One region of the Glaciecola sp. SC05 genome, then DNA from elsewhere that is predicted to be linked to it. Evidence: predicted binding sites of a transcription regulator. Region 1 holds the regulator's gene; the other holds the start of a gene.
What was found. The regulator FNR, encoded in region 1, switches genes on or off when oxygen is low (the NO sensors DNR and NnrR bind a similar motif). The targets are predictions, from matches to a motif close to TTGATCTAGATCAA.
Positions count from the first base shown of each region.

Region 1 (7,474 bases):
GTTAAAGGCCTAGTAGTTCAGTTTGAGGACCAAAGCTACACTAGCACCATGGAAAATGGATATACAATCACGCAGGGGACCTTAACCTTAAATGAAGCGTTTTTTGAGGCTGGCAAGCCTATCAATTTACCCATTGAACCGTTACGCATAACCGCGCTAGCTACTAATTAAACTAAGTATTCTTAGCATCATCATTTTTTATATTAAGCTGGTAAGCAATTTGTTCTGCCAGCCTTTGTACGCTTCTTTCACCTCTATCGGCAAGTTCTTTTGCGCGATGAAACTCTAAAAGACCTACGTCACCTAACTGAGGCTCAATCAGTACATCGGGTGGATCGCCTGCAAGCCTTGAGCGAGTAACTCTCGCTTGCAGTATCTCCAATGAGCTGCTCATTACACCCATTATTCCTGGCGCAGCCATTTTGTTAGCTTTGGGCGCGGGAGAAAACCACTGCTTCATAAAACCACTAGAGCCCTTACTAATTAATTCATCGGTTTTCTTTTGCGATGCAATGTGTTCCTTTTCTGATTTTTCGATTAGCTGCGGTCGAAAATCAGCACTCAAATTCACTGCGATCACAAAGTCAGCGCCCAATTGTCTGCATTGGTTCACCGGCACAGGATTCACTACTGCACCATCGACCAACCAGCGACCATGATGTTCGATAGGCGGAAACAGTGCCGGGATAGCGCAGGAGGCCTGGATTGCTTCGCTTATACTGCCTTTATTAAAAGCGACTTCTTTACCTGAGTAGAGATCGGTTGCGACAGCGGTAAAAGGTTTGTCCATTAGCTCAAAGGTTTGCGCACAAAATTCTTCACGATGCTTTTCAAACACCTTTTGACCGCTGGCTAAGCCTCCACGCCGAAAGCCTACGCCGAGCAAGCCGAAAACTTGCCATTCAGTTAATGTGTTTGCCCATGTTTCAAGCTCTGTGAGTTTGCCACTTGCATAAGCCGAACCTACATATGCGCCGATAGAGCAGCCGGCCACCACATCAATTTTGACGCCAATGTCTTCTAAGGCTTTGATAATACCTATGTGCGCCCAACCACGAGCGGCACCGGCGCCTAACGCTAAGCCAATCTTCACAACAACTCCTTATTTGATGGATTTATTTTAGTTCAATAATAGTGGCGCTGGGCTCGTCCACTGAGAAATACTTTGGAACGTCGACTTTATCAAATGCGATATCACCTTCTCCAGACAATATGGTGTTGGTATCAAGACTTTTAAAGTCAAACTGCTGATGATCTAGCATATGAGATGGCACGATATTCTGCATGGCGCTGAACATTGATTCAATGCGCCCTGGAAAGCGCTTCTGCCAGTCTTGCAGCATCATTTTAATATTTTTGCGCTGTAAGTTTTCTTGTGAACCACATAAGTTACAAGGAATAATCGGAAATGCCATGTTTTGTGAATAGCGCTCAATGTCGACCTCTTTGCAATATGCGAGCGGTCTTATAACCATATGCTCGCCGTTATCACTTAACAGTTTTGGCGGCATCGACTTTATTTTTCCGCCATAGAACATATTTAAAAATAAGGTTTCAATCATATCATCACGGTGATGGCCCAAAGCAATTTTGGTGGCTCCAAGAGTTTTAGAGGTCTTATATAAAATGCCTCTGCGCAGCCGCGAGCAAAGTGAGCAGGTTGTTTTGCCTTCAGGGACTTTGTCTAATACGATGGAGTAGGTGTCCTCTTCCACTATTTCAAAATCTACGCCTAGTTCACTTAAATAATTAGGCAAAATGTGCTCCGGGAAGCCCGGTTGCTTTTGGTCTAAATTGACCGCAATAATCGAAAACTGAATGGGAGCAATACGCTGCAGATAAAGCAGTATGTCGAGCATAGTGTAACTGTCTTTGCCGCCTGACAAGCAAACCATGATGCGGTCACCGTCTTCAATCATATTGAAATCGGCGATGGCTTTGCCCACTTCACGACGAAGCCGCTTTTGCAGTTTATTAAAATTGTATGTAGCTTTTGGCTTAACTGACATAGTCTGTGCTTTATCCGTATTAAAAACATTGAGTAAAATGAAAACGCCGCAAGTATACGAAATTTGCGGCGTTTTTTCATCTACTGCATGCGTGAATATTGCGCGCAAATCGATAGAAAGCTAGTCAGCGTGGTCAAATATCCAATTCATTGAACCTGCGGCTTTATCACTAGCGTGTCACAGTTGACTCTATCTATAATATGTTCCGCAGTATTGCCTAACAGGGCTGCTGAAATTCCTCTGCGGCCAACTGAACCCAAAACTAGTAACTCTGCATCGAGCTTATCACAAAGGCCGGGCACAACATCTTCAGGTAAGCCTTCGCTAACATGTATATTTTGATCTGGTAATTTGTGCAGTTTGGCAATTGCCTTCACTTCTTTCTCATGTTTTGCTTGGATATCAAGGTTGTATGCCTGAGCGTTAAAACTTGGTACCTCTATCGCAACATGCATAGGTGCGCCGGCAAAAGTGTTGGCTAAATGTAAGCTACCCTTTACCAGTTGTGATAAATCTGCGCTGATCTGAGTGACTCGCTCACTTAATAGATTATGCACTTTGTCATTTGTATCTATGCTGATAGCAGCCACTATGTTGCCGTTTTCAGGCCAGTCGTGGTTTTTAACCATCAATACATTCATGGGGCTGAAGCGCAGCAGATGCCAATCATTCGGAGTAAATATTTTTTGAGCGATTTTATTGTGTTCTTTGCAACTTTTTACAATTAAATCACAGTGTTCGTGAGTTGCGGTATCAATGATCCCGCGATATAGCGATTTATGCCAAACTGATTTAATCTCTACATTCACCGCCCCACATTTGTTTATATACTGATTCATGGCCTTAACTTGACCATTCATCAATGCGGCCTTCATATCCACGCGTTGGTCAGTGCTCAGAAAGTTCGTCATATCGTAGGTTTCATCATAAATACAGCTGACTAACAGAATATTTGCATGCAGTTTATTGGCTAGGAAACAGGCTCTGTCAAAAGCCGGTTGAACATCATGATAGGGGTCAAATACCACTAAAATTCGTGAACAGTTAAACATATGTGCTCTCCACTGATGGTTATAGCTCTAGGGTTTGTTGATCTTAGTATAAAACACAATAAAAAAGGTGGTCAGCATCTGCATGCCGCCACCTTGTGTTAGATCAATGAAGGGTTAAAAAGTTAATTAGATGCCGAAAAAGACATTTCACTTTCAGGCATACGCTGCCTGACACCATCAAAATCCACTATGCTAATGAGTTTGCCATCTACTTTAATTAAACCCTCTTTTTGAAAGCGGGTGAGCAAGCGACTTATAGTTTCGACGGTTAAACCCAAATAATTGCCAATTTCGTTACGGGTCATCGATAGATTAAACTGTTTGGCTGAGTAACCGCGTTCGTCAAAGCGTTTCGATAAATCGTTAATGAAATGCAACAAGCGCTCTTCAGCGCTGCGTTTACTTAACAGCATCATCAGATCATGGTCGTGTTTGATTTCAGCACTCATGAAACGCATGATTTGTTTACGTAATGCAGGGTAACGCTCAGATACTGCGTCTAATGTGTCGTAGGGCAATTCACACACCATCGCCGTTTCAAGAGCTTGGGAGTAGCTTTGATGCATATTGTCTTTTAAAGCATCAAAACCGATAATGTCGCCGGGAAAATGAAAGCCCGTAATTTGTTCAACGCCGTCTTTATCACTAATGTATGACTTAAATGAGCCAGAACGCACTGCATATAGGGAATGAAAGACCTGACCAGCTTTGACAAGTTTGTCGTGCTTATGAAGAGGGCGCTTACGTTCGATAATATCGTCAAGGCTTTCTAATTCAGTCTTGCTTAGACTTACCGGTAAACAAAGGTGGCTAAAACTGCAACTTTGGCAGTGGATGGAGAGCTCGGCACTATTGCCCATCGCTACACTCCTTATAAATATTTAGATCATGTTATACCTTGAATTATTGGCAAAATCAAAACAAATGCGAAAAGAATTAGACTAATGGCTATAATATTTCTCGTTAACTTATGTTGCAGTAATGGCACTAAAAAGCTGGCTCCCAGGCTTGTAGCAATCAGCGCTGGAAAGGTGCCTAGTCCAAATAGCAGCATAAACAACGCACCGTTTAATGCGCTTCCCGAAGCTAATGACCAAGTTAATGCGGTGTAAACTAGCCCACAGGGAAGCCAGCCCCAAACCATGCCGTAAGCGAGGGCATAGCCCGGATGTTTAAAAGGTAACAGCTTTTTTGACAGTGGCTGTATTTTACGCCACAGATGACCGCCGATCCGCTCAAAATACGACAAACCTTTCCACCAGTTACTAATATAAAGAGCTAGAAGAATCAAAAACGACGCACTGACCAAGGTTAGAATAGGTAAAGTCGTAGTCATACTGCTACTGGCGATAGCCCCTAGATAACCTGTGAATGCGCCAGCCACGCTATAGGACAAAATCCGGCCGACATTGTAGGCAACAATATAGAAACTCGGTGATGCTTGTTTAGGGATTGCAAACGTAAATGCGCTTGCTATGCCTCCGCACATGCCGATGCAATGAACACCGCCAGCTAAGCCCATCAAAAATGCTGATAGCAGGCCAATTTCAGTCATTTGACTCAGTAGACTTGAGGGTATTCTGTTTTTGGGGTTTTGCTGCTATGTCTGCTCCGCTGGAGGCTTGGCCTTGCTCTGGCTCTGCTTTTACAGCCACATCAACATCAGATTTTTTAATGTCGTCATCAAATAAGATGCTGTAGCCCTGACGTTCTAGATCGTCAAATTGATTGGATTTTACCGCCCAAAAAAACACTCCAATTGCAATAGATACAATAATGATGGCCAGTGGGATTAAAACAAATATGATACTCATCGCAGTATTATCGCATTAAACGAGTGGAATTATATACCACTATTATTGAACTTAAGGACATCCCTAAAGCTGCCTGCCAAGGAGTTAATACGCCCATAACGGCAAATGGTAACACTGATATGTTATAGCCGAGCGCCCACGCAATGTTCTGTTTGATTTTTCGTTTAGTCCGCGCTGCCATCGTCAGCACGTCATTAAGCGCGGTTAACTTGGTATTGAGCAAGACAATATCGGCGGCATTCTTGGCTAAATCAGATGCATTGCCTACCGCAATAGATACGTCAGCGGCGGCCAATACAGGTGCATCATTAATGCCGTCACCAAGCATTATCATCGACTTACCTAGTGCCTGTTGCTGTTTAATATAGGCGAGTTTCGCTTCGGGTGGACAGGCGCCAATGGCATTGGGAATATTGAGCTGCTCTGCAATATGACTGACATTCACCTGTGCATCACCACTTAGAATACTCAAATTGAACTGTTTAATGTTAGCTAATACTTGTTTCACGTCGTCTTTTATTGTGTCAGTAAGCCAAAAGGCCGCAACAACTTGATGCTCGATAGCCAGCAACACATTCGCGCCCTCCCATTCAGACGTATCTTGTTGACCAGTTTGGCTCAGTACAAACTTTTTAGACCCTATATAACATTGATGAGCGTTGACTGTAGCCGATATTCCTTTGCCAATTTCTATCTGATACTGCTCGATATTGAAACCAAACTCAGCAAAGGGTTCGGTAAATGCTTTAGCTATTGGATGCTCCGAGCGAGTTTCTAAAAAACTGGCTAAAGCCAATAAGTAATTATGAGGGGGATTGTTAGACTTACCTTCGCCACCTAGCGGCGGATTGATGCGCTTAGGCGAAGTGGAGAGCCACTGTTGGCTAATAGAAAATGCGCCTTGTGTAAGGGTGCCTGTTTTATCAAACACAATATCGGTGGCATGCGTGACTTGTTCTAGCGCGTCGGAGCGTTTTAGCAATATTCCTAATTTATTAAGTTTTGCCATTGCACAGGTCAAAGCAGATGGGGTGGCTAATCCTAAGGCACATGGACAAGTCGCAATCAATACTGAAATCGTAATCCAAAATGCATGCGGGTCGTTTTGTGACCACCAATACCAATAGGTTAGGGCGCTTACTAGCAGCACTACACTAACAAAATATCGAGACAGTTTATCGGCGATAAGGGCAATTTTGGGCTTACTGCCCATGGCCGCTTCTTGTAAACGCAGTATTTGATTCATCATCGCGTATTTGAGACTGCTTGTGACCTCAATAGTAATACTGCCCTGTTGATTCACAGAGCCGGCAAACACTTTATCGTTTGCGCGCTTACGTACTGGCTCAAATTCGCCAGTCAGCATAGACTCGTCGGCAGTTGAACTGCCCTCTAATACGATCCCATCAATCGGGATAGATTCGCCGGCCTTGACCAACACTTTATCGCCGGTAGCTAGTTGTTTTGCTAATACGGTGACCCATTCGGAGTTTTCCCAGCGCGCGGCTGTTACCGGAATTAGTTTTAACATATTTGACGATATTTCTGAGGCTCGATGGCGCGCACGATGCTCCAAATAGCGACTGATCAGTAAGAAAAATACAAACATGCAGATTGATTCGAAATACACTTCACCGGTATTTTTATTGACCGCTAATACTCCGGCTATATAAGTAGCAACAATGGCAATGGTAATCGGAACGTCCATGTTCACGCCTTTCGCCATAAGGGCTTTGATGGCGCTCACATAAAAAATACTGCCGGAGTACAGCACAACGGGGGTGGTTAACAGGAGGCTGACCGCATTAAAATAAGCAATGGCTTCGGGGTCGATATTACCAAAAATATCAAAGTATTGGCCCATGGCCAACATCATTACTTGCATCGTCATTATGCCCGCGAGGCCTAACTTTTTTAAGTATGCTTTTTGTTCTTTTTTAAACGATGCTTCATGATTATCAGCCTGAAATGGCAGTGACTCGTAACCAATGGACTTCATTTTGCCTAAGATGCCCGAGAGTTTTAGTTCGTCATTATTCCAGGTTACTAGCGCTCTGCGTGAAGACACATTAACCGAAACTTGTTTGAGCCCTTTTACTTTAGCGAGCTGCTTTTCAATTAGCCAACCACAAGCAGCACAGGTTATCCCTTCAACAGTGAGTTGAATTTGCTTATCTTTACCTTGATCAAAAACAAATTCTTCCTGTAACTCAGGCTCGTCATAGACCGCTAACTTAGCCATTGTATTGTCAAGCGCAGCATCGCCTCGCGCCGCCGGTTCGGTCCTAAATTCATAGTAACTTTCTAGACCGTTGTCGACAATAGCCGCAGCCACAGCCTGGCAACCAGGGCAACACATATAGTGAGTTTGTCCAACGATGGCAACAGGATACTTTGTACCCTCAATATTTGGCAAACCGCAGTGAAAGCAGCCGCCTTCTGCAATAATTATACTCATTATGGTTCGAAACGAAATGCCTTAGCTTGGGGTAGATTTACGCGGTCCTGTACTTTCCATTCTTCATTCATTGGCATGAGGCGAAGACGCCACTTACCGTCGATCGGATTATTCGCATTACTGCGATAAATACCATTCGCA
Region 1 covers NZ_JBGIYY010000002.1:189,272-196,745, forward strand. Annotated here, with positions in the region: gene AB9H30_RS02660 (DUF2987 domain-containing protein) at 1-171, shown strand, start outside; gene rssA (patatin-like phospholipase RssA) at 173-1,093, opposite strand; gene ttcA (tRNA 2-thiocytidine(32) synthetase TtcA) at 1,116-2,009, opposite strand; gene uspE (universal stress protein UspE) at 2,156-3,061, opposite strand; gene fnr (fumarate/nitrate reduction transcriptional regulator Fnr) at 3,184-3,921, opposite strand; gene AB9H30_RS02685 (sulfite exporter TauE/SafE family protein) at 3,948-4,616, opposite strand; gene ccoS (cbb3-type cytochrome oxidase assembly protein CcoS) at 4,609-4,875, opposite strand; gene AB9H30_RS02695 (heavy metal translocating P-type ATPase) at 4,883-7,333, opposite strand; gene AB9H30_RS02700 (FixH family protein) at 7,333-7,474, opposite strand, start outside.

Region 2 (7,474 bases), on a different contig from region 1:
ATGGCTTTAGTAGCAAATCCTGTTTGATTATCATGTGCTGACATACATCACCTCTCATTGTGCATACCTGTACTTTACTACCAAACATGCAAAATAAACTTGCAATATATAGCGCAATAACTATATTTATTGGCATATTATGCCAATTTATTGTGACTTATGGATAAAATAGATCGAAGTATATTGCGTGAGTTACAGCAAAATGGGCGCATAACTAACCAAGAGTTAGCTGAAAAGGTCAATCTTTCGCCCAGCCCATGCTTGCGAAGAGTCAAACAATTGGAAGCAAGCGGCATGATAAAAGGCTATACCGTTGAAGTCGACAACGAAGCCTATGGACTACCAATTATTGTATTCGTGCGTGTGGAGCTTGAACGTCACAGTGCCGAAGTCGTGCATAAATTTGAAAATGCCATTAAATTGGTCGACAATGTTCTAGAATGCTATGTCATGACTGGTCGCTCTGACTACTTACTTAAAGTAGTCGTCAAAGATCTGCATGATTACGAACACTTTGTCCGCCATGAGTTACATGAGATTGCTAATATCGCATCAATCGATACAAGCTTTGCTTATGGTGTAGTAAAACGCTCTCACGTGTTACCGATGATCAGCACACGATCAAAATAAAATAAACATAATGGAGCTCTTAACATGCATGCAGCCTATCCAATAGGGACACCCGGAAAAGCCTGGGACCAATTAGAAAAGAACAAATGGCGAACTCAGCAACACCCCGTGCGTTCATATCGAAACGAGGTACTTGAAAAACTCTACCCTCTGAACGAAAAGCTTGACCTGATTCACTATGGTGCACTGCCTTACAATCCTCAGCGCTATCCGCTATATGTGGCAACAAACAAGCGTCCTCAATCTGGTTTACCGACCGTCCTAATTACCGGCGGCGTGCACGGTTACGAAACCAGTGGCGTGCAGGGAACTATCTTGTTTTTAGAACAGGCAATGCATCGCTATACAAAACACTTTAACTTTATAGTTGCGCCTTGTGTGAGCCCATGGGGTTATGAAACAATCAATCGTTGGAATCCTCATACCGCGGATCCGAACCGCTCATTTTTTGAAGGTGGCCAGTCACCCGAGGCCACTGCCATAATGCACTATATCAAGCCATTTCAAAACAAACTGCTGGCGCATTTTGACCTACATGAAACTACCGATACTGACAATAGTGAGTTTAGACCCGCTCTGGCGGCTAGAGATGGGACTATTAATGATAACTGGAATATTCCTGACGGTTTTTACACCGTTGGCGACAGTGCTCGCCCGCAACTAGGCTTTCAACGCGCAATCATCGATAGCGTTAGAAAAGTCACGCACATTGCCCCGCCAGATACAGATGGCAACCTGATCGGCAGTAAGGTTATTCAAGATGGCGTTATTTTATACGACAAAGCAAGTCTGCACTTGTGTGGTGGGTTTACTCAAGCCCCATACGTCACTACAACCGAAGTATATCCCGACAGTCCTAAAGCCAGTTCAGAGCAATGCAATCGAGCCCAGTTGGCGGCTATCGTCGGTGGATTGGACTTTTTAGTGAAAAAAAACGCATAAACTAACTACAGCGATTTTTCCCAAAATAATGCTTGGCCCAAAGCTGGGTCAAGCTCATAGCCACTAAAACCGGCCTTCAAATAAGCATTCTTAGCAATTGTATTTCCCTCTAGTACTTCAAGGGTCAGTTTGCATGCACCACGAGCAATAGAGACCTCTTCAATACATTGCAACAGTCGCTGACTAATGCCGTGCCCTCTGGCTTCGGGTATAACTGCAAAATCATGAATATTGACCACTGCACGCCCTTTAAACGTCGAGAAACTTTCGATGCAATTGGCAAATGCTATCGGTAAAGTCGATACAGACGGTGATGAATCCAAAACCTTATCGGCAAAAACAATTACTGAGAACACATGAGATCGCTTAGACATTTCGGTAATGAGCGTAGCAGTTACCTTTGACTCAATAGGCTCGCCGCCGCCCATTGGGTCAGTCGCATAAACCTGTAGCAAAGTCAGTAATGCATCTGTATGCGAAGCGTTCTTAAAGTCTACTTCAACACAATTTATATTATTAAAAATTTGACGAATGTGGTCGCTCATGGGCTGTTTGTGAACCTGTTTTGTTATCAACACCAAAGAAGTATAGCCTCTTCAAGTGATAATAAGTCTACAGAAGTTTACATTTTTTTAAGAGCGCGTTTTCTGATCTATTCTTAAACTTTGATTATATTGTGTATTTTTTGTACTATCTGTGTTGAATAATAATAAAAAAACATCAACGGATTGATACAAGCAAATACCGAGTCACCTGATGAAAATATTCCTGATCAATGAAAATGACAGAGAACGAGAATGGCTGACCAGTGCGCTAAAAATGACCAGCCAAATAGATACCGTAATTTGTTTAGGCCGAGGTTACGAACTGGAAGTTGAAGAGTGTAGCTTTTCGACCGCGTTTATTATTGTAACTCAAGAGCAGTTTCCGGCGCTCAGACGGCAGCTGTCAAAATACTATTCTGCGAAAGAATTGCCATGCCCGATATTAATTCTCTCTGAATCATTCGATAGCTTTGACGTAAGCGGGTATCGTCACTTCACTTTAGACGCTTTTCCGACCGATGCTTTAACGCCGCAAATTTTAAAGTACCTTTTGAGTACCTTAAGGCGAGACTTTAAAAAAGACGTCAGACTTAAGCGTTTAGCGCATTACGACACTCTCACCGGCGCAACCAATCGCTATTTATTTAGTGACCGAACCAAACAGGCAATTGCTGCCGCTAGGCGCCAAAACGAGCCACTGGCGTTTATGTACTTTGATTTAGATAAGTTTAAAGAAATTAATGACAAATATGGTCACAATACCGGTGACGAATACTTAAAAACCTTTGTCGAAGTGGTACAGAGCACAATACGAGATTCGGATACCTTTGGACGCTTAGGGGGCGATGAGTTTGCTTTATTGTTGCCAAAATCGTATGAAGTGGATGCCGTGAAAAAAGCCCGACAGATTCTTGCCGAACTCGACATTAAACAGGACATAAACGGTCATATTTTGTCTATTGCTACGGCAATCGGCATCGTTAGTTTTGCCGAAAATGACCTACAGCAAGATATTAACTACAAGACAATTGTGGGCTATGCCGACAAAGCTGCCTTTGCATCGAAAAAGAAAGGAAAACACAAATATTCTGTATATCGTATGCGAGTCGGAGTCAGTCGCAAGCCTGTTTTAGAGGCTTAATTCACCATCAATAACAAACCCGATGCCGCTAGGCATCGGGTTGTAAGGTGCAACTGAAGGGGAATCTATACCAACTATGATGCAGAATGAGCTTTTGATTCAAAGGTATCTTTAAACCATTGTTGCAACATAAATTTTTCGTAAGGAAACGAACCACTGTTGCGCCTAACGACACCGGCTCGATTCAAATACGCCATATCTTTTAAATTTACGTCTTCCGATTGCAGGACCTCGCCCGCGGCATTTTTCAGGACATAGTTAAATTTGATTCGAGGGAAAAAGATGTCTTCCATTACTCGCACATCAAACATAAACGATCCAACTGGAATTCTAGGGCTTCTGGTATCACCGGCCAGATCAATATCGGTGACTTTAATATCCAGTGTCTGACCATCTGGCAAATTTTCCGACAACTCGGCAAAGTGCTCTTCAATACTGCTCAATACATGCTTGTGATATCTACTGCGCGATTCGTTAGATGGGCGCATATCGGTGTAAGATTCCGGTTCAATAAACTCTATCTTAATATTAGTCGCTTCGCTGACTTGCTGCGTTTCTGATCCAGCTTGTGCATTACTAAAAAGCAATAAAGATACCGCCAGTGCGGTGATGGATGTGCAACACTTGTTAAGTTTCATTTTGGTTCTCCTGAACAATATCATGAGCAGGTATAGGCATCGCTCTATCTACTCGGATATTAATAAGAATCATATTAAAAAAAATAGTTCAGTTTCTGAACAACAAAGTCCGTGTTGTAAGTTTTTTGCTTATTCCGGCAATAATATATCTGACTGCTGTATATCAGAGCAAAACTTCATGAGGTTGTTACCAAATAAATAGGGGTTTTTATCATTTTCAACACAATACAAGGCGTAAAAGGTCCGGACGCTGTCGAGCGAAGCGGTGACTTCAAATACATAATCAGTTTGGTGCGGCTTCAATGACATGTTGTTGCGCATAAACTTGTCTTGCAGCGCCATTAGTCGCGCTCTATCCGGTGCATCAAGAACAGCATTAAACCAGCCGCCGACAGTCCCTGCAATACCGCCAAAGAAGTTTTGCGCCGCCGTTGTTCTGAGTGTAGCTACTATTAGCACAACCCCGATGATACTGATTATCCAACGCCATATTTTCAAGGCTTTCTGCTCCCACCTATTGATGTTTAGAGTATAACCCGTTTACACAAAAAAACCGCCTGAATACTTATACCTAATTATAACTAAGATTGCGTATATTGACACAAGCAAGAATATTTATTGATCTCAGTTAACAAATCAATTGCTTAGATAGGTATAATCGCCGAACATTCTTCGATAGATAATATTGCTTTGCGAAAGTTAGGAGCCAAGCATGAGTGAAAAAATACGCATCAAAGACGTTACGCCAGTCAAAATTGTTAAGCCTAAAGATGCGTCGACTAAACCCAACTACTCAGCTAGAAGCCGCATTTATGTGCGTGCTGTTCAAGGTACCTTCGAGAATATTAGACGTTTTTTTGGTCTGATATTTTTAGGTACGTTTGCCCTGATCCCATGGCTTCAGTATCAAGGCCAGCAAGCTGTCCTCCTCGATATCGCCGAACAACGTTTTAGTTTTTTTGCCATTACTTTATGGCCACAAGATCTTACCATCCTTGCCTACACGCTCATCGTATCGGCGTTTGCTTTATTTTTTATTACTACTTTTGCCGGCAGAGTATGGTGTGGCTTTATGTGCCCACAAACCACTTGGACCTTTATTTTTATTTGGTTTGAAGAAAAAATAGAGGGTGCACGCAATAAACGCATGAAGCTAGATGAACGAAAAATGGACGTCGACAAGTTCATTCGGAAATCTTTAAAGCACTTATCGTGGATTACAGTGGCCTTGCTAACCTCATTGACATTTGTCGGTTACTTCACTCCAATTGACGAATTGTTTGTAGACTTTTTTACCTTTGACACTGGTTTCTGGGTAGCATTTTGGGTTCTGTTTTTTACCTTCTGCACCTATGCAAATGCAGGTTATATGCGCGAGATCATGTGTACCCACATGTGCCCTTATGCAAGATTTCAATCTGCAATGTTTGACAAAGATACCTACACTGTTGCCTATAATGCGCAGCGGGGAGAGAAGCGCGGCCCTCGTACTCGTAAAATGACGCCTGAACAAGTGCAAGAAAAAGGCCTAGGCGACTGCATAGATTGCAACTTATGTGTACAGGTATGTCCCACCGGCATCGATATTCGTAATGGCTTACAATACGAGTGTATCAACTGCGGAGCCTGTGTGGACGCTTGTAACGGCGTTATGGAGAAAATGGGCTACGAAAAAAACCTAATTAGTTTTACGTCTGAGCACGAATTAAAAGGTGGTACGACTAAAATTTTCCGTTCGAAACTTGTGGGCTATGCCATTGTTTTGGTGGTAATGTCTGGATTATTAATTGCCGACATTGCTATGCGCGTGCCGCTTGAAGTAGATATTATAAGAGACCGAAACTCCCTCGATAGAGAAACCAACCAAGGACTCATAGAAAATGTGTATACGCTTAAAATTTTGAATAAGTCTCAGCAGTTGCGCACCTACACCATAGATGTGAAAGGTTTAGTCAACGCTAGATACTTTGGTGATGCCGAGGTGGTGGTATCCGGTGGTGAGGTCTTTACGCTGCCCATAAGTGTTGCTACTGAGCCAGAAAATTTAGAAGTTGGCACACAGAAGATTCGCTTCCATGTCAGTACTGTTGACGATAATGGCGATATCATTGAAGTTGAAGAGCCTACAACGTTTATATTCACCGGTGTCTGAATTTCATTTTACGAAACTCACCCCAGAGCTGATTTTGGACGGAATCGAGAGTCTTGGTGTACAAGTCGCATCTGGACTCTTAGCCCTCAACAGCTATGAGAACCGCGTCTATCAATTTGTTAGCGAAGACAACAAGCGCTATGTGGTTAAATTCTATCGCCCGCTGCGTTGGACAGACGAACAGGTGCTTGAAGAGCATCAATTTAGCCAACTGCTATATGACGAAGATATACAGGTCGTTGCTCCATTGACCATCAATGGACAATCTCTTCATCAAATCGACGGCTACAAATTTGCTTTGTTTCCATCGGTAGGCGGCCGACAGTTTGAGGTAGACAACCTCGACCAGTTAGAGTCAGTCGGTCGAACAATTGGCAAAATGCATCGCACTGCGCATCTAGCGAAATTTGCGCATCGTCCGCCGATAAGCATTGCTACGCATTTGGAAGCCCCCATTGCCACACTCAAATCCCATGAGATTGTGCCAGTCCATCTACACACGCCGTTCTTTACTATCATTGAGCAATTAATTGAGCGCACTACTCGCTACTATACCCAAGCCATTGCTAAATGCTCAGGCGCAATTCGTCTGCATGGCGACGTGCACCCAGGCAATATTTTGTGGCGCGATGGCCCTATATTTGTGGATTTTGATGATTGCAGAAACGGCCCCGCGATCCAAGATCTCTGGATGATGCTAAGCGGCGATCGTCAGCAGCAGCTCTTACAACTCGATATTTTAGTGAACGCCTATGAAGAATTTCACGAACTAGACTACAAAGAGTTTCATCTAATAGAGCCTTTGCGAGCGATGCGAATGGTGCACTATATGGCATGGCTGGCACTACGCTGGCAAGACCCTGCCTTTCCCCAAGCCTTCCCTTGGTTTGGTGAAGATAAATACTGGGAAGGTCAAATTCTAGCGCTTAAAGAGCAGTTTGCGGCATTAGATGAGCCCGTTCTCAGCCTGATGCCATAGGGTTTATAGCGAGCACTCAGCTATGACATTTTCTATTCTTTTATTTTCGTATAATTCATACCTTTATTAGCATTGTGTAATATCGAAACTTACGTATAGTGCGAGTGGTCAAGGTGCTCACATTAACGCGCAATTACAAAGTTAATATGAGGTAAACGGGAAACAGGTTAAACGCCTGTGCTGCCCCCGCAACGGTAAGCAACCGACAATGTATGGGTATGAGTATGTCTCCTCATCACCATGCATCGTCAAATTCAGCAAATATACACCAATATTGTGTACGTCCACCACTGTGCTTTTTAACCGCATGGGAAGGTTTTGCTTGAGTGTTGTAAGCCCGGATACCGGCCTTGTCAGGGTGGTCTGCGTTTTACGTTAAAAGGCGTTTCGCAGACCTTATCAATTGACATTGCTCGGTGGGAGCAACGACAAGGAATACCATGAAAT
Region 2 covers NZ_JBGIYY010000007.1:45,628-53,101, reverse strand. Annotated here, with positions in the region: gene AB9H30_RS07975 (methionine gamma-lyase) at 1-44, opposite strand, end outside; gene AB9H30_RS07970 (Lrp/AsnC family transcriptional regulator) at 160-630, shown strand; gene AB9H30_RS07965 (M14 family metallocarboxypeptidase) at 655-1,572, shown strand; gene AB9H30_RS07960 (GNAT family N-acetyltransferase) at 1,578-2,117, opposite strand; gene AB9H30_RS07955 (diguanylate cyclase domain-containing protein) at 2,329-3,258, shown strand; gene AB9H30_RS07950 (DUF3016 domain-containing protein) at 3,333-3,896, opposite strand; gene AB9H30_RS07945 (hypothetical protein) at 4,026-4,394, opposite strand; gene ccoG (cytochrome c oxidase accessory protein CcoG) at 4,609-6,048, shown strand; gene AB9H30_RS07935 (serine/threonine protein kinase) at 6,041-7,027, shown strand; cobalamin riboswitch at 7,122-7,395, shown strand; gene AB9H30_RS07930 (TonB-dependent receptor plug domain-containing protein) at 7,468-7,474, shown strand, end outside.
Region 2: ccoG (cytochrome c oxidase accessory protein CcoG) is a predicted target of FNR. The motif match lies at 4,515-4,528, and genes of this name have one in related genera.